One region of the Pseudomonas sp. SDO5532_S415 genome, then DNA from elsewhere that is predicted to be linked to it. Evidence: predicted binding sites of a transcription regulator. Region 1 holds the regulator's gene; each other region holds the start of a gene.
What was found. The regulator sigma-54, encoded in region 1, starts transcription at its own class of promoters, with help from an activator protein. The targets are predictions, from matches to a motif close to ANTGGCATNNANNTTGCTNT.
Positions count from the first base shown of each region.

Region 2: the regulator sigma-54 is predicted to act here: its motif matches at 5,674-5,693, upstream of glnA (type I glutamate--ammonia ligase).
Region 3: the regulator sigma-54 is predicted to act here: its motif matches at 2,430-2,449, upstream of flgB (flagellar basal body rod protein FlgB).

Region 1 is NZ_JBSVWS010000026.1:18,496-25,576, forward strand. It holds gene lptC (LPS export ABC transporter periplasmic protein LptC) at 1-79, shown strand, start outside; gene lptA (lipopolysaccharide transport periplasmic protein LptA) at 66-614, shown strand; gene lptB (LPS export ABC transporter ATP-binding protein) at 614-1,339, shown strand; gene ACW9HW_RS09625 (RNA polymerase factor sigma-54) at 1,523-3,016, shown strand; gene hpf (ribosome hibernation-promoting factor, HPF/YfiA family) at 3,091-3,399, shown strand; gene ptsN (PTS IIA-like nitrogen regulatory protein PtsN) at 3,412-3,876, shown strand; gene rapZ (RNase adapter RapZ) at 3,879-4,736, shown strand; gene ACW9HW_RS09645 (HPr family phosphocarrier protein) at 4,752-5,027, shown strand; gene ACW9HW_RS09650 (ZIP family metal transporter) at 5,188-6,081, opposite strand; gene ACW9HW_RS09655 (superoxide dismutase) at 6,102-6,722, opposite strand; gene ACW9HW_RS09660 (hypothetical protein) at 6,724-7,081, opposite strand, start outside.
Region 2 is NZ_JBSVWS010000014.1:1,500-8,580, forward strand. It holds gene ACW9HW_RS06480 (glycogen/starch/alpha-glucan phosphorylase) at 1-1,136, opposite strand, end outside; gene ACW9HW_RS06485 (YkgJ family cysteine cluster protein) at 1,393-1,830, shown strand; gene typA (translational GTPase TypA) at 2,045-3,865, opposite strand; gene thiI (tRNA uracil 4-sulfurtransferase ThiI) at 4,005-5,459, opposite strand; gene glnA (type I glutamate--ammonia ligase) at 5,788-7,081, shown strand, end outside.
Region 3 is NZ_JBSVWS010000090.1:5,673-12,753, reverse strand. It holds gene flgE (flagellar hook protein FlgE) at 1-766, opposite strand, end outside; gene flgD (flagellar hook assembly protein FlgD) at 798-1,517, opposite strand; gene flgC (flagellar basal body rod protein FlgC) at 1,533-1,976, opposite strand; gene flgB (flagellar basal body rod protein FlgB) at 1,980-2,387, opposite strand; gene cheR (protein-glutamate O-methyltransferase CheR) at 2,661-3,488, opposite strand; gene ACW9HW_RS18940 (chemotaxis protein CheV) at 3,535-4,467, opposite strand; gene flgA (flagellar basal body P-ring formation chaperone FlgA) at 4,551-5,312, shown strand; gene flgM (flagellar biosynthesis anti-sigma factor FlgM) at 5,491-5,817, shown strand; gene ACW9HW_RS18925 (flagella synthesis protein FlgN) at 5,866-6,333, shown strand; gene ACW9HW_RS18920 (flagellar brake protein) at 6,426-7,081, shown strand, end outside.

The DNA.
Region 1 (7,081 bases):
CAACGGAATGAAAGCGTACTTGAAAGAAAGCAGGATACACCTGCTCTCGAACGTAAGAGGACAGTATGAGGCTCGTTAAAACCCTCCCTATTTTGCTCAGTCTGAGCGCAGCACTGGGAAGCGTGAGCGCCTGGGCCCTGCCGGATGATCAACAGCAGCCTATCCGCATTCAGGCCGACGACGCCCAGCTGGACGACAAGAACGGTATCGCCACCTACACGGGCGATGTGATCATCACCCAAGGCTCGATGAAGGTCACCGGCAACAAAGTGACCATGACCCGTGCACCTAACGGTGATATCGATGTGGTGACGTCCGTGGGCAACCTCGCCTACTTCGAACAAGTGCAAACCGCGGGCGATGCCAAGCCGGTTCAAGGCTGGGGCGTGACCATCCAGTATCACGCAACGCAAAACCGCGTCGTGCTGATCGATCGCGCCAAAGTCGTCGACAAGGACAACAACGTCACCCAGGGCGAAAAAATCGTCTACGACACCGTTAAAAAGCTGGCCAGCGCCGGTCGCGCCACAGGCAGCAAAGTCACCGAAGCGCGCCCACGCATCGACATGGTGATCCAGCCGAAAAAGAAAACCGACGAGCAAAAGGCCCAGTAATGGCAACTCTGAAAGCTCAGCACCTGGCCAAGAGCTACAAGAGCCGCCAGGTCGTGCGTGACGTCAGCCTGTCCATCGACAGCGGTCAGATCGTCGGCCTGCTTGGCCCCAACGGCGCCGGCAAGACCACCTGCTTCTACATGATCGTTGGCCTGGTACGGGCCGATCAGGGCCGCGTCCTGATCGACGACCTGGACGTCAGCCACCAGCCAATGCACGGTCGTGCGAAGGCCGGTATCGGTTATCTGCCGCAAGAAGCGTCGATCTTCCGCAAACTGTCGGTGGCCGACAACATCATGGCCATCCTCGAGACCCGCAAGGAACTCGACAAGGCCGATCGTCGCCAGGAGCTGGAAAGCCTGCTGCAGGAGTTCCACATCAGCCACATCCGCGACAACCTCGGCATGAGCCTGTCCGGTGGCGAACGCCGCCGCGTGGAAATCGCCCGCGCACTGGCCACCAACCCGAAATTCATCCTGCTCGACGAACCCTTCGCCGGCGTGGACCCGATTTCGGTGGGCGACATCAAACAGATCATCCACCACCTCAAGGCCAAGGGCATTGGCGTACTGATCACTGACCACAACGTCCGTGAAACCCTGGATATCTGCGAAACAGCCTACATCGTCAACGATGGCCAACTGATCGCCGAAGGCGACTCCGACACCATCCTGGCCAACGACCTGGTCAAGGAAGTGTACCTGGGCCATGAGTTCCGCCTGTAAGCACTGAAGTGCTGGCTAGTCGACCGAGCGCTTGTCTCGATAAAAATCAATACTTTTTTATTGTTACAGCGCTCTAGGCAAACACCGCAACTTCGGGCATATAATTTGCTTATGTTTGGCGCTCCGGCGCCCCTGTAGTGGATGGCGCATGTGCGCCGGCGAATAAGGTGTTAAGCCCCTGCCATGAAACCATCGCTAGTCTTGAGAATGGGCCAGCAGCTGACGATGACACCGCAGCTGCAACAGGCCATCCGCCTGCTCCAATTGTCGACCCTGGACCTGCAGCAGGAAATCCAGGAGGCCCTGGAGTCCAATCCGATGCTCGAGCGCCAGGAAGAAGGCGACGACTTCGACAACACCGACCCCTTGGCCGACAACGCCGAACAGAAGCCCAACACCGACATCCAGGAACCGTCCTACCAGGAAAGCGCGCCGACGGTTGATAACCTCGACGAAGGTGACTGGAACGAACGCATTCCCAACGAGCTTCCCGTCGATACGGCATGGGAAGACGTCTACCAGACCAGCGCCAGCAGCCTTCCCAGCAACGATGACGACGAGTGGGACTTCACCACCCGCACATCAGCCGGCGAAAGCCTGCAAAGCCACCTGCTCTGGCAATTGAACCTGGCCCCGATGTCCGACACCGACCGGCTGATTGCCGTGACCCTGATCGACTGCATCAACAATCAGGGCTATCTGGACGAAACGCTCGAGGAAATCCTCGAAGCCTTCGATCCGGAACTGGACATCGAACTGGACGAAATCGAAGCCGTCCTGCACCGCATCCAGCAATTCGAACCCGCCGGCATCGGCGCCCGTAACCTGGGTGAATGCCTGCTGCTGCAATTGCGCCAGCTGCCTGCCAAAACACCCTGGCTGGCCGAGGCCAAACGCCTGGTCACCGATTACATCGACTTGCTCGGCAGCCGTGACTACAGCCAGCTGATGCGCCGCATGAAACTCAAGGAAGACGAACTGCGCCAGGTCATCGAACTGGTCCAGAGCCTCAATCCGCGCCCTGGCTCGCAGATCGAGTCCACCGAAGCCGAATATGTGGTCCCGGACGTGATCGTGCGCAAGGACAACGAGCGCTGGCTGGTAGAGCTCAACCAGGAGTCGGTGCCACGGCTGCGGGTCAATGCCCAGTACGCCGGCTTCGTGCGCCGCGCCGATACCAGTGCCGACAACACCTTCATGCGCAATCAGCTGCAGGAAGCCCGCTGGTTCATCAAGAGCCTGCAAAGCCGCAACGAAACCCTGATGAAAGTAGCCACCCAGATCGTCGAGCATCAGCGCGGCTTCCTGGAGTATGGCGACGAGGCGATGAAGCCGTTGGTCCTGCATGACATCGCTGAAGCGGTCGGCATGCACGAGTCGACGATCTCACGGGTGACCACGCAGAAATTCATGCATACCCCCCGGGGCATCTATGAATTGAAATACTTTTTCTCCAGTCACGTCAGCACCTCCGAAGGCGGCGAATGCTCGTCCACGGCGATCCGCGCGATCATCAAAAAACTGGTTGCCGCGGAAAATCAGAAAAAGCCGTTGAGTGACAGCAAGATCGCTGGTTTACTGGAGGCACAAGGCATTCAGGTGGCTCGCCGCACCGTCGCCAAGTACCGCGAATCCCTCGGGATCGCGCCTTCGAGCGAACGCAAGCGGTTGATGTAGAGCCACGCCACAGCGTTCCAGTGGCAGATCATCTGATCTGCCGCTTTATGCACTGGCAACGAAGGAGAAGCTGTATGCAAGTCAACATCAGTGGACACCAACTGGAAGTGACCGAACCTCTTCGCACCTACATCGGCGAAAAACTCGAACGATTGGAGCGACATTTCGACAAGATCACCAACGTGCAGGTCACGATGACGGTCGAAAAGCTGAAGCAGAAAATCGAAGCCACGCTGCATATTCCCGGCAATGAAGTGGTCGCCAACGCGGAACATACCGATATGTACGCGGCGATCGACGCCTTGACCGACAAGCTGGATAAACAACTCAAAAAGCATAAGGAAAAGACCCAGAGCCTCCTCCAGGGCGCTACCGGTCGTTAACACTCCCAACCCATGATCCGACTTGAAAGCATCCTGACCCCCGGCCGTTCCCTGGTGAACGTGCCGGGCGGCAGCAAAAAGAAAGCCCTCGAGCAAATTGCCAACCTTATCCATCGCGAAGTGCCGGATCTGGAGATGCAAGATGTCTTCGAGGCTTTGATCGCCCGCGAAAAACTCGGCTCGACCGGTTTTGGCAACGGCATCGCCATTCCTCATTGCCGCCTCAAGGGTTGCAACGCGCCCATCAGTGCCTTGATGCACCTTGACGCCCCTATAGATTTCGACGCCATCGACGGCGCCCCGGTTGACCTGCTGTTTGTGCTACTGGTCCCGGAAGCCGCCACCGATGCGCACCTTGAGTTGTTGCGCCAGATTGCCAGCATGCTCGACCGCAAGGACGTGCGCGACAAACTGCGCAGCGCCCCGAGCAATCAAGCCTTGTATCAGGTTGTCCTGGACGAGCAAAACGGGCAGTAATCATGCGCTTGATCATCGTCAGCGGCCGCTCCGGCTCAGGTAAAAGTACCGCCCTCGATGTGCTCGAGGACAACGGCTACTACTGCATCGACAACCTGCCTGCCGGGTTGCTGCCGGAACTGGCCGAACGTGCGTTGATTCACACCGAGCTGTCACAGCCGCTGGTTGCCGTATCCATCGATGCGCGCAACCTGCCAAGCCATCTATCGCGGTTTCCCGAGTTGCTGGAAGAAGTACGCAGCCGTCACATCCAGTGCGATGTGCTGTATCTGGATGCCGACGAAGAAACCCTGCTCAAACGCTTTTCGGAAACCCGTCGTCGCCACCCGCTGAGCAGTGCCAATCGCTCGCTGGCCGAAGCGATCACCGACGAAACGAGCCTGCTCGGCCCCATTGCCGACCTGGCCGATCTCAAGGTCAATACCACCAACCTGAACCTGTATCAGCTGCGCGATACCATCAAGCTGCGCCTGCTGAACCAGCCGGAGCCCGGTACAGCGTTTCTGGTGGAGTCTTTCGGCTTCAAGCGCGGCATGCCGGTCGACGCCGACCTGGTGTTCGATGTGCGCTGCTTGCCCAATCCTTACTGGAAACCGGAGTTACGCGCGCAGTCCGGACTCGATCAGCCGGTTGCCGAGTACCTGGCGGCGCAGCCGGATGTCGAAGAGATGTTCCAGGACATCTCCACCTATCTGCTCAAATGGTTACCCCGCTTTGCTGCCAGCAACCGCGCGTACGTCACCATCGCCATCGGTTGCACCGGCGGGCATCACCGCTCTGTCTACCTGACCGAACGTCTGGGCAAGACCCTGCAGCAATCCCTGAAGAACGTCCAGGTCCGCCACCGCGACCTCAGCTAAAGGATTTACATCGCGATGCCTGCTCTGGAAATCGAAATCATCAATAAACTGGGTTTGCATGCCCGGGCGTCTGCAAAATTCGTTGGGGTTGCCGGTCAATTCAAGGAATGCACGATCAGGGTTGGACGCACACCAGAATCCACCGTCGACGGCAAAAGCATCATGGCCATGATGATGCTCGCCGCCGGCAAGGGCACCAAAATCCATCTGAGCACGGAAGGCGAACAGGAACAGGAAGCGATGGAAGCGCTGGTGGCCTTGATCAATAACTACTTCGACGAAGGCGAATAAACGCCCTTTATATCGAGCGGACCTTTGTGACGAGGGAGCTTGCTCCCGTGCGGCTGCGCAGCAGTCGTGAAATCACTGGATGCGGTGTATCTGAAAATTTGCGATGGCAGGCTTTAGGGCCGCTTCGCAGCCCAGCGCGAGCAAGCTCCCTCGCCACAATTCAGGCCAACGCGGTATCCATCACCATCATTAAACAGAACCCGACCAGCAACCCGAGACTGGCCAGCTTGTCGTGACCGTGTCGACGCGACTCGGGAATGACTTCATGGGTGACCACCAGCAACATGGCCCCGGCGGCCAATGCCAGGCCCAACGGCAACAGCAGCTCGGCCAGGCTCACCAGCCATGCGCACAACAGGGCAAACACCGGCTCGACCAGACCTGACGCGGCACCGATCAGGAATGCCTTGAACCGCGACATCCCTGCCCCGGCCAGAACCAGGGCAATCACCAATCCCTCCGGCACGTCCTGCAAGGCAATGCCCATCGCCAGACTGTCGGCATCAGGCATGCCGCCGCCTGCCGAGACACCGACAGCCATGCCTTCGGGAATGTTATGGGCAATGATCGCGAACACGAACAGCCAGATCCGAGGAGGAATCACTGGATGTTCCACGGTTCCGACGAGCATTTGCGGTGAGGCACCGGACACTTTGCGATCCACCAGAAACAGACCGAATGCGCCGAGCATGATGCCGAAACAGATCAGGCCGCTGGACGCCCACGGGGTCATGCCAAGATTCTCCGCCGCCGCAATGCCCGGTACGATCAGCGAAAACGCCGTCGCCGCCAGCATCACTCCGGCGCCAAACCCCAGTAATGTATCGCTGAGCGCCTGGGGCATGCGCCGGATCACCAACACCGGCACGGCCCCAAGCGCGGTGCCGAGGGCGCAGATCGCACCACCCTGCAACGCCCGCGACAACCGGGGCTCCAGGTCCAGCCATTCCAGCCCGTGCGCCACCAGCAAGCTCATGCCCGCCAGCAGTAACAGCGATCCAAACGCGTAACGAAACATTCGTCCACTTCCGATCGCCAGTGTTTCAGTGCCCATAGTCAGCCTTGGATGGTTTTTTAGAAGACTTGGACCAGCGCAGCCTGATAGCGAGCAGCGACTTCAGGCCAGTTGATCACGTTGTAGAACGCGCTGATGTATTCCGGACGACGGTTCTGATATTGCAGGTAATAGGCGTGCTCCCAGACATCCAGGCCGAGGATGGGTGTATTGCCGCCCATCAACGGACTGTCCTGGTTGCCACTGCTTTCCACCACCAACGTCTTTTGCGGCGTCACGCTTAGCCAGGCCCAACCACTGCCGAAGCGGGTCAACGCGGCTTTGGTGAAGGCGTCCTTGAAACTGTCGAGACCACCCAGTTGCTCATCGATGGCCTCGGCCAGTGCACCTTCAGGCTTGCCGCCACCATGGGGTGCCATGACTTCCCAGAATAGCGAGTGATTGGCATGACCACCGCCCTGATTGATCACTGCGGCGCGAAGTTTTTCCGGAAGTTGCTGCACGGCGGCCACCAGTTTTTCAACTGGCCACTCGGCAAACTCGGTGCCTTCGACAGCGGCATTCAGGTTGTTGATGTAGGTCTGGTGGTGCTTGGTGTAGTGAATCTCCATGGTCTGCGCATCGATATGCGGCTCCAGGGCATCGTAGGCATACGGCAAGGCGGGCAAGGTAAAAGCCATTTCAATGGACTCCATGATGATGAGACGCGGGCGAGGCGGTAACGATGTGCAGCAAACGATGGGTGCGCGGGTATTCGCCGTGTTCGCTGATGAAATTCAGCAGCTCGACATAGGTTTTGCTGCTCTGACGCAGCGCAGCCTCACGCAAGGCCGGTGACAGTCGCGGGTCCTGCATGGTCTGCAACAGCCGCTGGTGGATGGCGCACAGGTATTCGGCGCTCTCCTCCGGCTGATTCAGGCGCAAATGCAGGTCTGCCAGGTTGTGATGGGAAATCACGCAAGCCGCCACCGCTTCGTCGGCATCCGCCCAGCGCTCGAACAACACCTGGGCCAGGGCCAATGCCTGCAAGTATGCCTCG
Region 2 (7,081 bases), on a different contig from region 1:
CGCTCCATCAAACCGACCGGCCAGGTTTCCAGCGCTTCGGGCAGCAGCGTGTGGTTGGTGTAGGACAGCGTATCGACCGTGATCTGCCACGCCGCGTCCCAGGCCACGTCATAGACGTCGACCAATTGACGCATCAACTCGGCCACGGCAATCGAGGGGTGGGTGTCGTTGAGCTGGATCGCCGCGTGGTCGCCCAGGGTCAGCACCGAGGTGTGCATGTTGCGATGGCGGCGCAGCAAGTCCTGCAGGGACGCGGCAACGAAGAAGTATTCCTGGCGCAGCCGCAGTTCCTGGCCGGCTTCGGTGCTGTCCGCCGGATAGAGCACGCGGGAGATACTTTCGGCCCGGGCCACTTCGGCGACCGCACCCAAGTGGTCACCGGCGTTGAAACGCTCCAGGTGCAAATCTTCCATGGCCCGGGCGCGCCACAGACGCAAGGTGTTCACGCTCGCCCCGCGCCAGCCGACCACCGGTGTGTCGTAGGCAATGGCCCGAACGGTTTCTGCCGGGTGCCAGACTTGCTTTGACTTGCCGGCGTCATCGGTCACGGTCTCGACACCGCCGCCGAAGGCGATCGTGTAAACCACCTCTGGCCGCTCGAACTCCCAAGGGTTGCCGAAATCCAGCCAGTGTTCGGTCTGCTCCTGCTGCCAACCGTCGACGATGGCCTGGCGAAACAAGCCATGCTCATAGCGAATACCGTAGCCGTGGCCGGCGATACCCAGGGTCGACATGCTTTCCATGAAGCACGCAGCCAGGCGACCGAGGCCACCGTTACCCAGTGCCGCGTCGGGCTCCAGCAGGCGAATGCGTTCGATGTCGACACCGAGCTCCGTCATCGCCTCGCGGGCCACGTCGAGCAGGCCGAGGTTGCTCAGACTGTCATAGAGCAGCCGGCCGATGAGAAACTCCAGGGAGAGGTAATAAACGCGTTTCTGACCCTTGCGGTAGATCTGTCGCGTGTGGTCCATCCAGTGCTCGACCATGTGATCACGCGCCGCCAGCGCGATGGCCTCGAACCAGTCATGGTCGAAGGCGTGATCCGGGTCTTTGCCCACCGCATAGGTGAGCTTGGTCAAGACGGCGTCGCGGAATGCGGCCACCTCTGCTTCGCGAACAAGTGGTTCTTGAGTCATCGATAGGACCTCGAGCGAGCTTGGAGTTGTCTGAGCCTAGACGGTCTGACAGGCGGTAGAGGCTCTGGTTCGGCAGTTTTTCCTGTTATGCGAATCGATCGGCAATACATTTTCGGTTACATCAAACAATGCAGGGGCCGTGCCGGATTAGTGGTTTGCTGGCCGACGCAGAAAAAATCTGGCGAAAGGTTGTTCAAAAATCCACCAGTCCCGGTATGATCGCGCGCCCTGATGCATACGCCTGGTAAAACCCTCGATGATGAAGCCCAACCTGATTGCCGCCGCCGAGATCGACCGTCTCGATACCTGGGCCAAGTATTCGGCCCCGATGTGCGGCTCGTGTGTCTCCAGCTGCTGCACGCTGCCGGTGGAGGTCAAAATCAAGGACCTGGTCCGTATCGGCGTGGTCGACGAATTCGAGCTGGGCGATCCACCGAAGAACATCGCCAAGCGTCTGCAGAAGGAAGGGTTGGTCGAACGCTTCAACCAGAAATCAGGCATCTTCACCCTCCAGCGCATGAGTAACAACGATTGCTACTATCTGGATCGTAAGAGCCGTCTGTGCACTATTTATGAAAAGCGCCCCGACACTTGCCGCAATCACCCGAAAATCGGCCCACGGCCGGGGTATTGCGCGTACAAGCCCAAGGAAGTGGAGCGCGAGCGTAATTCGCGGACCATCGAGCGGTTCTGATCTGTCCTGAAACTCTGGCGGCTGATCGGCCGCCATCGCTGGCAAGCCAGCTCCCACAGCGATTGTTGTCGTACACGAATTTCATGTACCCACTCAAAACCCTGTGGGAGCTGGCTTGCCAGCGATGAGGCCAGTAAACCGCCGCACAAATCCCGGACAAACAAAAACGCCCCCGGCCTTTCGACCGGGGGCGTTTTCGTTCAGCCGGGGCTAGTTACGCCTTGGCTTTCTTGGCAGCGCGGGTACGCTCGCTTTCGTCCAGGATCTTCTTGCGAAGACGGATGGACTTAGGCGTCACTTCACACAGTTCGTCGTCCTGGATGAATTCCAGAGCCTGTTCCAGGGTGAAGCGAACAGGTGGAACCAGGGCGATGGTTTCGTCTTTACCCGAAGCACGCATGTTGTCGAGCTTCTTGCCCTTGGTAGGGTTAACGCCCAGGTCGTTGTCACGGCTGTTCAGACCAACGATCTGACCGTTGTAGATTTCCTGACCGTGTTCAACAAACAGCTTGCCACGTGCCTGCAGGGTTTCCAGGGAGTAGGTCAGCGCCTTGCCGGTTTCAACCGAAACCAGAACGCCGTTCTGACGGCCGGACATGTCGCCGGACTTCATCACGTCGTAACGGTCGAAGATCGAGGTCAGGATGCCAGCACCGTTGGTCAGGGTCAGGAACTGGTTACGGAAACCGATCAGACCACGAGCAGGGATGTTGTATTCCAGACGTACACGGCCTTTGCCATCCGGCACCATGTTGGTCAGGTCGCCCTTACGCAGGCCCATCTCTTCCATCACCTTGCCCTGGGATTCTTCCGGCAGGTCGATGGTGACGTTTTCGTACGGTTCGTGCTTCACGCCGTCAACCAGACGGATGATCACTTCCGGACGGCCTACAGCCATTTCGAAGCCTTCGCGACGCATGGTTTCGATCAGTACCGAGAGGTGCAGCTCACCACGGCCGGAAACCTTGAACTTGTCAGCCGAGTCGCCTTCTTCAACACGCAGTGCAACGTTGTACAGCAGCTCTTTGTCCAGACGTTCCTTGATGTTACGGGAAGTCACGAACTTGCCTTCTTTACCGCAGAATGGCGAGTCGTTGACCTGGAAGGTCATGGAAACGGTTGGCTCGTCAACGGTCAGAGGCTTCATCGCCTCTGGAGTGTCCAGCTGGCACAGGGTGTCGGAGATGAACAACTCGTCCATACCGCTGATGCACACGATGTCGCCGGCAGCTGCTTCTTCAACGTCGACACGGTGCAGACCGTGGTGACCCATCAGCTTCAGGATACGACCGTTACGCTTCTTGCCGTCAGCACTGATCGCCACAACCGGAGTGTTCGGCTTGACGCGACCACGAGCGATACGGCCAACGCCGATAACACCCAGGAAGCTGTTGTAGTCCAGTGCGGAGATTTGCATCTGGAACGGACCGTCACGGTCAACAGCCGGCGCCGGTACGTTGTCGACGATCGACTGGTACAGCGGGGTCATGTCATCAGCCATTTCGTTGTGGTCCAGACCGGCAATACCGTTCAGGGCCGAGGCGTAGACGACTTTGAAGTCCAGCTGTTCTTCGGTGGCACCCAGGTTGTCGAACAGGTCGAAGATCTGGTCCAGAACCCAGTCCGGACGCGCGCCTGGACGGTCAACCTTGTTGATGCACACGATTGGACGCAGGCCGGCTTCGAACGCCTTCTTGGTCACGAAACGGGTTTGCGGCATAGGGCCGTCTTGAGCGTCAACCAGCAGCAGAACGGAGTCGACCATCGACATTACGCGTTCAACTTCGCCGCCGAAGTCGGCGTGGCCCGGGGTGTCCACGATGTTGATGTGGTAGCCGTTCCAGTTGATGGCGGTGTTTTTCGCCAGAATGGTAATACCGCGCTCTTTTTCCTGGTCGTTGGAGTCCATCACGCGCTCGTCGTTGAGCTCGTTGCGCTCCAGGGTGCCGGATTGACGCAGGAGTTTGTCTACCAGGGTGGTTTTACCATGGTCAACGTGGGCAATGATGGCGATGTTGCGTAGATTTTCGATCACTTGTGTATCTCGATCAGAGGATTCGGTGTGCTGACAAGTCTTGGCAGCGATTAACAGTAGCGTCCGTGAAAGCCGTTACAGCTTGACGGTGGCATCGGGGGGCCGGTGACGCAGGCCACAGGCAAACAGCCCCGGGCACTTAGCTCGGTCGATAAACGCGCACATTGGCATGCCCCTCACTGAGCAAATGGTGGGCATGCAGGCGACTCATCACGCCTTTGTCGCAATACAGCAGGTACTGGCGAGTAGGGTCCAGTTCCTTGAAACGAGCGTTCAGAGCATAAAACGGCATCGTTTGTACCTCGATACCAGCGAGTTCCAGCGGGTCATCCTCGGCGGCATCCGGGTGGCGGATGTCGATCACGATCTGACCGGCCAGCGCTTCGCTGACTTCTTCAATCTGCAAGTCCTGGCCCAATTCATCGATCACGCGATCGATCGGCACCAGCTTGGCGTTCTCGAGCGCACGCTCAAGGACTGCCATGTCGAATTCTTTCTCTTCGTGCTCCACGCGGTAGCGCTTGGCGGCGGTCTTCGGATTGACCGAAATGACCCCGCAATACTCCGGCATGTGCCGGGCAAAATCGGCAGTGCCGATTTCGTTGGCCGTGTCGATGATGTCCTGCTTGTGACTGGCGATCAGCGGACGCAAGACCAGCTTGTCGGTCACGCAGTCGATCACGGACAGGTTCGGCAACGTCTGGCTCGACACCTGGGAGATCGCCTCACCAGTGACCAGCGCTTCGATGTGCAGTCGATCGGCAATTTGGGAGGAAGCGCGCAACATCATACGCTTCAATACTACGCCCATATGACTGTTATCGACTTTGCCGAGAATTTCTCCCAGCACTTCCTCGAACGGCACACTGACAAATAACACGCGTTGCGAGCTGCCGTACTTCTTCCAGATGAAATGCGCGACTTCCATGACGCCCAGTTCGTGGGCACGTCCGCCCAGGTTGAAGAAGCAGAAATGCGCCATAAGCCCGCGGCGCATGATCTGGTAGGCAGCGACGGTGGAGTCGAAACCGCCGGACATCAGCACCAGCGTCTGCTCCAGCGCGCCCAGCGGATATCCGCCGATGCCATTGTGCTGGCTGTGGATCACGAACAACCGTTGGTCGCGAACTTCGATGCGGACTTCGATTTCCGGCTTTTTCAGGTCGATCCCGGCAGCACCGCACTGACGGCGCAACTGGCTGCCGACATATTTCTCGATATCGATGGAGCTGAATGGGTGCTTGCCAGCGCGCTTGCAACGTACCGAGAAGATCTTCCCGGCCAGTGCATCACCGTAGTGCTGCTTGCACTTTTCGACGATGTCGTCGAAATCGCCCAGCGGGTATTCGTCGATTTGCAGGAAGTGCGCGATGCCGGGCATGCAGCTCAGGCGCTCGCCCATCTCTTTCAGGGCCTTGGGGTCGCTGACGCGGGTTTCCAGCTCGAGGTTGTCCCATACGCCGTTCACCACCACAGCCGGGTCCAGATCGCGGAGCACGGCACGGATGTTCTTGGCCAATTGGCGGATGAAACGCATCCGTACCGGGCGGCTCTTGATGGTGATCTCGGGAAAGACTTTTACGATTAGTTTCATGAAAACAGCGCGCGCTGGGCCAGCCGAAAAAGGGGGGCGCGGATTATAGCGGAAATTGCTCAAGGTTTAACCAGTTAATGTGCAGAAGGTTTTGCACGCACCAAAACGGGTCACTTTCCGCTTTCCACGCTACATTAAGGGGCGAGGATTTCCGTTTTAAGACGCTTTGCACCTCTATAAGCGTGAAATTGGGGCAAAAAACCCATGCTGGGGCACTGGCATGCAATTTGCTCCCTTGTGAGGCAGGTTGCCTTGGCAGAGTATTCGCGCCGGCATCACAAACATTTAAGGGCATCCACTACCCGCCCTAATCCACCCGGAGGACACTATGTCGAAGTCGGTTCAACTCATCAAAGATCATGACGTCAAGTGGATTGATCTGCGCTTCACGGACACCCGCGGCACTCAGCACCACGTGACCATGCCGGCTCGCGATGCGCTGGATGAAGACTTCTTCGAAGTCGGCAAAATGTTCGACGGTTCCTCCATTGCTGGCTGGAAAGGCATCGAAGCCTCCGACATGATCCTGATGCCGGACGACAGCACTGCCGTACTGGACCCGTTCACCGAAGAGCCGACCCTGATCCTGGTCTGCGACATCATCGAACCTTCGAGCATGCAAGGCTACGACCGCGACCCACGTGCGATCGCCAAGCGCGCCGAAGAGTACCTGAAGTCCACCGCCATCGGTGACACCGTGTACGCCGGTCCAGAGCCAGAGTTCTTCATCTTCGACCAAGTGAAGTTCAAGTCCGACATTTCCGGCTCCATGTTCAAGATCTACTCCGAACAAGGTTCGTGGATGTCCGACCAGGACGTGGAAGGCGGCAACAAAGGTCACCGTCCAGGCGTCAAAGGTGGCTACTTCCCGGTTCCGCCGTTCGACCACGACCACGAAATCCGCACCTCCATGTGCAACGCACTGGAAGAAATGGGCCTGACCGTCGAAGTTCACCACCACGAAGTGGCAACTGCCGGCCAGAACGAAATCGGCGTCAAGTTCAACACCCTGGTGAAGAAAGCCGACGAAACCCAAACCCTGAAGTACGTCGTGCACAACGTTGCCGATGCCTACGGCCGCACCGCTACCTTCATGCCTAAGCCTCTGTACGGCGACAACGGCTCGGGTATGCACGTTCACATGTCGATCTGGAAAGACGGCAAGAACACCTTCGCAGGCGAAGGCTATGCCGGCCTGTCCGATACCGCTCTGTACTTCATCGGCGGCATCATCAAGCACGGTAAGGCTCTGAACGGCTTCACCAACCCGGCAACCAACTCCTACAAACGTCTGGTTCCAGGCTTCGAGGCTCCGGTAATGCTGGCCTACTCCGCCCGTAACCGTTCCGCCTCGATCCGCATTCCTTACGTGTCGAGCCCGAAAGCGCGCCGTATCGAAGCGCGCTTCCCGGATCCGGCTGCCAACCCATACCTGTGCTTCGCAGCACTGATGATGGCTGGCCTGGACGGTATCCAGAACAAGATCCACCCTGGCGATGCCGCTGACAAAAACCTGTACGACCTGCCGCCTGAAGAGGCGAAAGAGATCCCACAAGTTTGCGGCAGCCTGAAAGAAGCCCTGGAAGAGCTGGACAAAGGTCGTGCGTTCCTGACCAAAGGCG
Region 3 (7,081 bases), on a different contig from region 1:
TGACCGATACAAGTTTGCCGCTGGTATCAAACGTCATGGTCGAAGGAACAGGTCGGGTAGCCGCGTTCATCGGGTCGCTGCCGTTCGGGTTGCGACCATCGATCAGGGTGTAGGTATCCCAAGTGTTGGGCCCCGTCTTGACCATGTATTGATCCATGGTGTGTTCGTTACCCTGAGAGTCGAAAATCGGGGTGCTGAACTGCTTGGTGTAGGACGCGGTCTTGCTCGGGTCGAACGGGTTCGCAACGACGTCGATCGCGGGCTCCGTAGACTTGAGGTTGATCGTCGACGACACGGTGGTAGTGGCCTTCGGTGCCAAGTTGGAGGTGTCGATACGCAGGTCGGTCAACACACCATTGATGATCTTGCCATTGGCATCCACGCCGTAACCCTGAACACGCGCCGTGTAGTCGGAGTTGGTGACGTAACCTTCCTTGTCGACCTTGAACGTACCGGCACGGGTGTAGGACAGCGAACCGTTGTTGTTCAGCACGAAGAAGCCAGAGCCATTGATGCCCATGTCCAGCACGTTACCGGTGCCGCTGCTGATATCACCCTGGGTAAATTGCTGGGCAACGTTCGCCAGACGCACACCATTACCGACGGTCCTGCTCCCCGCCCCCAGCTTGGTCGCCGAGTACACGTCTTCGAATTCTGCACGGGACGACTTGAAGCCGACGGTCGCGACGTTGGCGATGTTGTTGCCGGTCACGTCCAATTGCTTGTTGGCGGCATAGAGACCGCTAAGGCCGATGTTGAAAGACATATTCCACTCCTTTGTGCCGGGTTAGTCGGCTCTATATACCAATGGTTTGCACTTTGGACAGGGCAATGCTGCCCAGCCCGGCGAGATTAAGCATCAACTCACCGCCGGTCTGGCTGAGCGTCACGCTAGTGACGGTCGCCGGCAGGTTGGTGATCAGCGCAACGCTCTGATCATCGATGGTGGTTGCCGCCGCGAAGGTGTAAGTCCCCGCCGGGGCCACGTTGCCCGCCTCGTCCTTGCCATCCCAGGTGAAGCTGGCATTGCCGGCCTTCTGGTCGGTCAGCTCGATGGTGCGAACGACCTTGCCGTCCTTGTCTGTGATTTTCACGGTGGTCGAGGCAACCGACTGCGGTATCGAAATCGAACCGGTCATGCCCTTCGTGGTATCGACTACGGCCTTGTCGCCCGGTGCGATGACCGAACGGCCCACCAGCGACGAGGCTTGCAATGCCTGGGATGAGCCGAAGGCGCCGGCAATGCCGCTCACGGTATCGTTGAGCGTGGTGATGCCTTCCAGGCTGCTGAACTGCGCCAGTTGCGCCACGAACTCGCCGTTGTCCTGCGGTTCCAGCGGGTTCTGGTTCTTCAGTTGCGTCACCAGCAACTGCAGGAACGCATCCTTGCCCAAGGCTTTTTTGCCGGTGGCACTGCCCGCTGCCGAAGCCAGGCTATCGTCGGTCTTGTTCTTGACCGCGGAGTTGGCCAGGATGTCGTTGAGGCTCAAGCCACTGGTGGTATCGGAAACACTCATCTGAGTCGCCCCTTATCACTGACCGAGGGTCAGGACCTTCTGCATCATGGTTTTGGCGGTGTTCATCATTTCGGCGTTGGTCTGGAACGAACGGCTCGCGGAAATCATGTCGGCCATTTCTTCCACCACGTTGACGTTCGGGTAGTAGACGTATCCCTTGGCATCGGCAGCCGGATGGTTCGGCTCGTAGCGCGCCTCGAGGTTGCTCTGGTCTTCGACCACGCCCAGCACCTGCACGCCTTGACCGGCGGCATCCTGGTTCTGGAACAGTGAATCGCTGCCGCCGCTCTGGCCGCCCTGGAACATGGTGGCGAACACCGGGTGACGCGCACGGTAGGTCTGGTCGATACTCGACGAGACCGTCTCGGCGTTGGCGATGTTCGAAGCGACGGTGTTCAAACGCGTGGTCTGGGCACTCATGCCGCTACCGGCAATGTTGAAAACACTGGATAGAGACATGACTTACTCTCCGCGCAGGGCTGAAACCAGCCCTTTGAATTTACTGTTGAGCAGGGTGAAGCTGGCCTGGAAGTTGACCGAGTTTTCCGCGTAGTTCGACTGCTCCAGCTGAGCGTCCACGGTGTTCTGGTCGATCGAGGGCTGCATCGGCGTGCGGTACATCAGCGACTCGTCGCCATTGCCCAGGCCTTCGGCTTCGATATGACGGCTGTTGGTCATGTTCAAGGCGAACGTGCCGTTCTTGGCTTTATCGTTCTGCGCCTCAAGCACTTTCGAGAACTCCAGATCCCGAGCCTTGTAGTTCGGGGTATCGGCGTTGGCAATGTTATTGGCCAGGACTTCGGCACGCTGGGCGCGGAAGCCCAGAGCCTTTTCGTGAATGCCGAGCGCTTTATCGAAGCTGATGCTCATGTCGGGAAACCTTCGGGTGACCTGATTTTTCGTACGTTGGATATAGCAAGCGTCATGCCAATTCAAAAAAGCCCGTAAACCGGGGCTTTGCGGGCAGTGGCAATGCGGCAATGCCAGAAAAGCGGCAACCGGTTTCCGCTGGATGCCGCTTTTCTGCCGCTTTACTCGACCGAGAGAACACCGCATCCCCTGTGGTAGCGGTGGAGCCGACTTCATCAGGCAAACAAAAACGGGAGCCCCTGAGGACTCCCGTTTTTTGATACCACCAACCGATCACTTCGCCTGGTAAATAATCCCCGGACTGCACTGGACCATCTGGTAATGATCCGGCAATCCGTTCAGGGCTTCGGAAGCACCCAGGAACAGATAGCCACCCGGCTTCAACGTACTGTGAATGCGCAACAGGATGTCCTTCTTCACTTCGGCAGAGAAGTAGATCAACACGTTGCGGCAGAACACGATGTCGAACTTGCCGAGGCTCGCGTAGCTATCCAGCAGGTTGAAGGAGCGGAATTCCACCCGGCTCTTGATCGGCGCCTTGATGGCCCAGCGTCCCGGCCCTTTCGGGTCGAAATAACGCTGCAGCCGCTCGGGCGACAGTCCGCGACCGATAGCCAGGCTGTCGTATTCGCCGGTCTTGCAGTTGGTCAGCATGGTGCCGGACAGATCGGTGGCCACGATCTGCACTCCCATCTTCAATTGCCCGACATTGGTCCGCTCGAACTCGTCGATGGACATCGACAGCGAGTACGGTTCCTGACCCGACGAGCACGCCGCCGACCAGATCCGCAGGCGCTGGCCGGGACTGGCCTTGATCGCTTCAGGCAGTACCTTGTTCTTCAAGACTTCAAACGGATAGGTGTCACGAAACCACAAGGTTTCGTTGGTCGTCATCGCGTCCACCACCATCTCGCGCAACCCGCTGCGCGGCTGGGTCTGGATGCGTTGGACCAACTCACCCAGGGACTTGATGCCTTGCTGCTCCATCAGTTTGTTGAGACGGCTCGAGACCAGATACTGCTTGTTTTCACCGAGCAAAATGCCACAGGCTTTTTCCAGGAATACCCGGAACTGTTCGAAATCCAAATTACCCGTAGACAATGCTGCCGCCTCTTAAATCGTGTTGACTGCCAGGGGCCGGACGCCCCTAGCTGATGTCTGCTGCTTTGATCCGGTCGACTACCCGGGATGCCAGGTCATCAGGACGGAATTTGGCCAGGAAGTCATCGGCACCGACTTTCTTGACCATCGCCTGATTGAACACGCCCGACAACGAAGTATGCAGGATGATATGAAGCTTTTGCATGCGAGGGTCGTTGCGGATCTCGGCCGTCAGCGTGTACCCGTCCATCTCCGGCATTTCGATGTCGGAGATCATCATCAGGAACTCTTCTTCCGGCTTCTTGCCCTCGTCGACCAGTTTGCGCAGGTAATCCAGCGCTTGCCGGCCGTCGTTCAACGCCACCACTTCGACACCGACCGTTTGCAGGCAGCGCGTAACCTGCTTGCGCGCCACCGACGAATCATCGACCGTCAGCACACGCAACGAGAGCGCCTTGTGCTGGGTTTCGACATCGACCACGCCGACGGAAATCGCTTCCGGCGTCGGCGCCACTTCCGCCAGCACCTTTTCGACGTCGATGATTTCAACCAACTGATTGTCGACCCGCGTCACCGCCGTCAGGTAGTGATCGCGACCGGTGCCCTTGGGTGGCGGATGAATCTCCTCCCAGTTCATGTTGACGATGCGTTCCACCGAGCGCACCAGGAATCCCTGGGTCTTGGTGTTGTACTCCGTGATGATCACGAAGGGATTGTTCTTGTCCTTCAAAGCACCGGAGCCGGTCGCCATTGCCAGATCAAGGATCGGAATGGTCGCCCCCCGGATATTCGCCACGCCGCACACGACAGGACTGGACTTGGGCATCAGCGTCAGCTGGGGGCATTGCAACACCTCCCGAACCTTGAACACGTTGATCCCATACAGCTGCTGGCCGTCGAGACGGAACAACAACAGCTCAAGGCGATTCTGCCCCACCAGTTGCGTGCGCTGGTTCACCGAATCCATTACACCAGCCATGCCCAGACTCCTACACCAACGCTAAGTGTTGTTGCGACGCACATTCATCTCTAAACGGCACGGCGCTTGCTTTTTATCTTTGTATGAACACAGAACCGACATTTTTCCGACGCCCTACCATACCCCACCGCAAACTCCTCGGTGCGTTGGCGGCTTTGTGCCTGTTCAACGTTGGCAGCCCTGCCCTTGCTGACGCGGTTACCTTGCCTGACATGCTTATCGGCGTCACCCAGGGCTTTCTTGAATTCACCGTAGAAGACTATCTGGCCACCAGTCAAACGGAAGGTCGCTACGAAATCCAGGTCAACCAGCTCGATCCGCGTATGCGCATGCCGATGTGCGACAAGGAATTGACAGCCTCACTGGAGAGTCCGGCCAAGCCGCTGGGCCGGGTCACGGTCAAGGTTCGCTGCGAAGGAACATCCCCCTGGACGGTCTTCGTACCCGCTCAAGTACGGCTGTTTCGCGACGTCGTGACCACCTCGCGACCACTGCGGCGCGCCGGCATTGTCGAGCCTGAAGATGTGATCCTGCGCGAGCGGGATATCAGTGTGATCAACCAGGGCTACCTGACCTCCGTGGACCAGGCGATCGGACAACGACTTACCCGACCAATGGTCACCGATCAGGTCATTACCCTGGTCCATCTCGAACAGGCGGAAGTCATCCGCAAGGGCGATCAGGTGGTGATCACCGCCCGTAGCGGTACGCTCAGCGTGCGAATGCCCGGCGAAGCGCTGTCCAATGGCGGCATGAGCGAACAGATTCGAGTGAAAAACCTCAATTCCCAGCGAGTCATCAAGGCGCAAGTCATCGCGCCGGGCCAGGTGGAGGTTTCCATGTAGGCGGCCATGCAGAGCTCTGTGTTACGTGAAGATGTGGCGCTGGCCATGGCTGTTCCCTAAACTGTGTCCCATGAAGGGCAAGCGCTGACGCGCGCAAGCTCATTGATAAATGGGCCTAAAGTTTTTCAGGGAATGGCCGAAAACATGGCAAGCGTCCAAATTCCCAGAGGTTTTTATCATGGTCATCGATTTCAGCCGTTTGAATAGTTCCTCGTCATTGACGGGCAGTACACGTACCAGCGCCGCCAAGGAAACCGCCGAAACCGGTAAATCCGCACCGCTGACTACCCAGGCCGAACAGGCCGGTACCGCTACAGTCGGGGAATCGGTACATCTCAGCAATGAGGCTCAACAGTTGCAGAAGATCACTGATACGCTGCGCGATCAGCCTGTCGTCGACAAAGCCCGCGTGGCCGAGTTGAAAGCAGCGATTGCCGATGGCAGCTATAAAGTCGATAGCAACCGTGTAGCCAGCAAACTGCTCAATTTCGAAGCCCAGCGCTAGGCCTCGGCCGGCGCCAGGCTTTTGGACGCTTAAAACCCAAGGCCAGCCATGCACGACACGAATCTACTGCAACTGATCACCGACGATTTTGCTCCAGCGCAACAATTGCTGGAGTTACTGCGTACCGAGTCCCTCGCCTTGCATGGTCGCGACATGTACCTGCTCGAAGATATTCTGGCGCAGAAGCAAGCCTTGATCATTTTGCTTGAACAGCATGGCCGCAAGCGCAGCGAAATCCTCGCCAGTCTCAACCTGCCAACCAACCGCAGCGGTCTGGAGCAACTGGCCAGCCAGTCGAGCGTGGGTGAAGCGCTGCTGGCACAAAGCGATGTGCTGACCGACCTTTTGACTCAATGCCAGGCTGCCAATGCCAACAACGGCCAGTCGATTCTGGTGCAGCAGGCCGCCACGGCCACTCAGCTGAAAATCCTCACCGGCGGCGAACCTCCAGCGCTCTATGACGCCAGCGGAACATTTTCCAAGCTTGTGAAACCGCGCCCGCTCAGTCAGGCTTGAGCCCGTCGATGAGCACGCTCTATCAAGACGCGAAACATGCTGGCAAAATGCTGGCTAGCCGTAGTCAAAATTTGTCTGGAGATTGATTAACCGTGTCCAATGCCTTAAATGCGGACGATGCTCCGCAGCCACCCAAGGTGCTCAGCACGCCTCTGGAAATCTCCGGCAACCTTCGCCAACTGCAAGAAAGCCATGACCCGCTGATCATCACGTTCCATGAGCGCACCCAGCGCTTCCAGAGCTACCTGGTGGACATTGATCGCGACAGCAACATGATTGCCCTGGACGAAATGATCCCCCGTGACGGCGAACGCTTCCTGCTGGCCGGCGAGCCGTTCAAGGTTGAAGGCTTCCATGACGGCGTGCGCATTGCGTGGGAAAGCAATGGTCCACTGACCATCGATGAATCCGGTGGCAGTCGTTGCTACCGTGGCACGCTGCCCGACGAAGTGGTCTACCACCAGCGCCGCAATGCGTTCCGTGCGGCATTGAAGCTGGCTCAACTGGTCGACGTCGACCTGGATGGCGAGAAACTCAAGGCGCCGATCAGCGGCAAGTTGCTGGACATCTCGGCCACCGGTTGCAAATTGCGCTTCGCCGGCGATATCACTGGCAGCCTGCAGCTGGGCCAGGTCTATGATCGCTTCATGGCCGCCCTGCCCTTCGGCAAGATGACCGCGCCAGTCGAACTGCGCTACCTGCACTTCGAGGAAAAGATCTCCACCACTTTCGCCGGTGTACGCTTCCA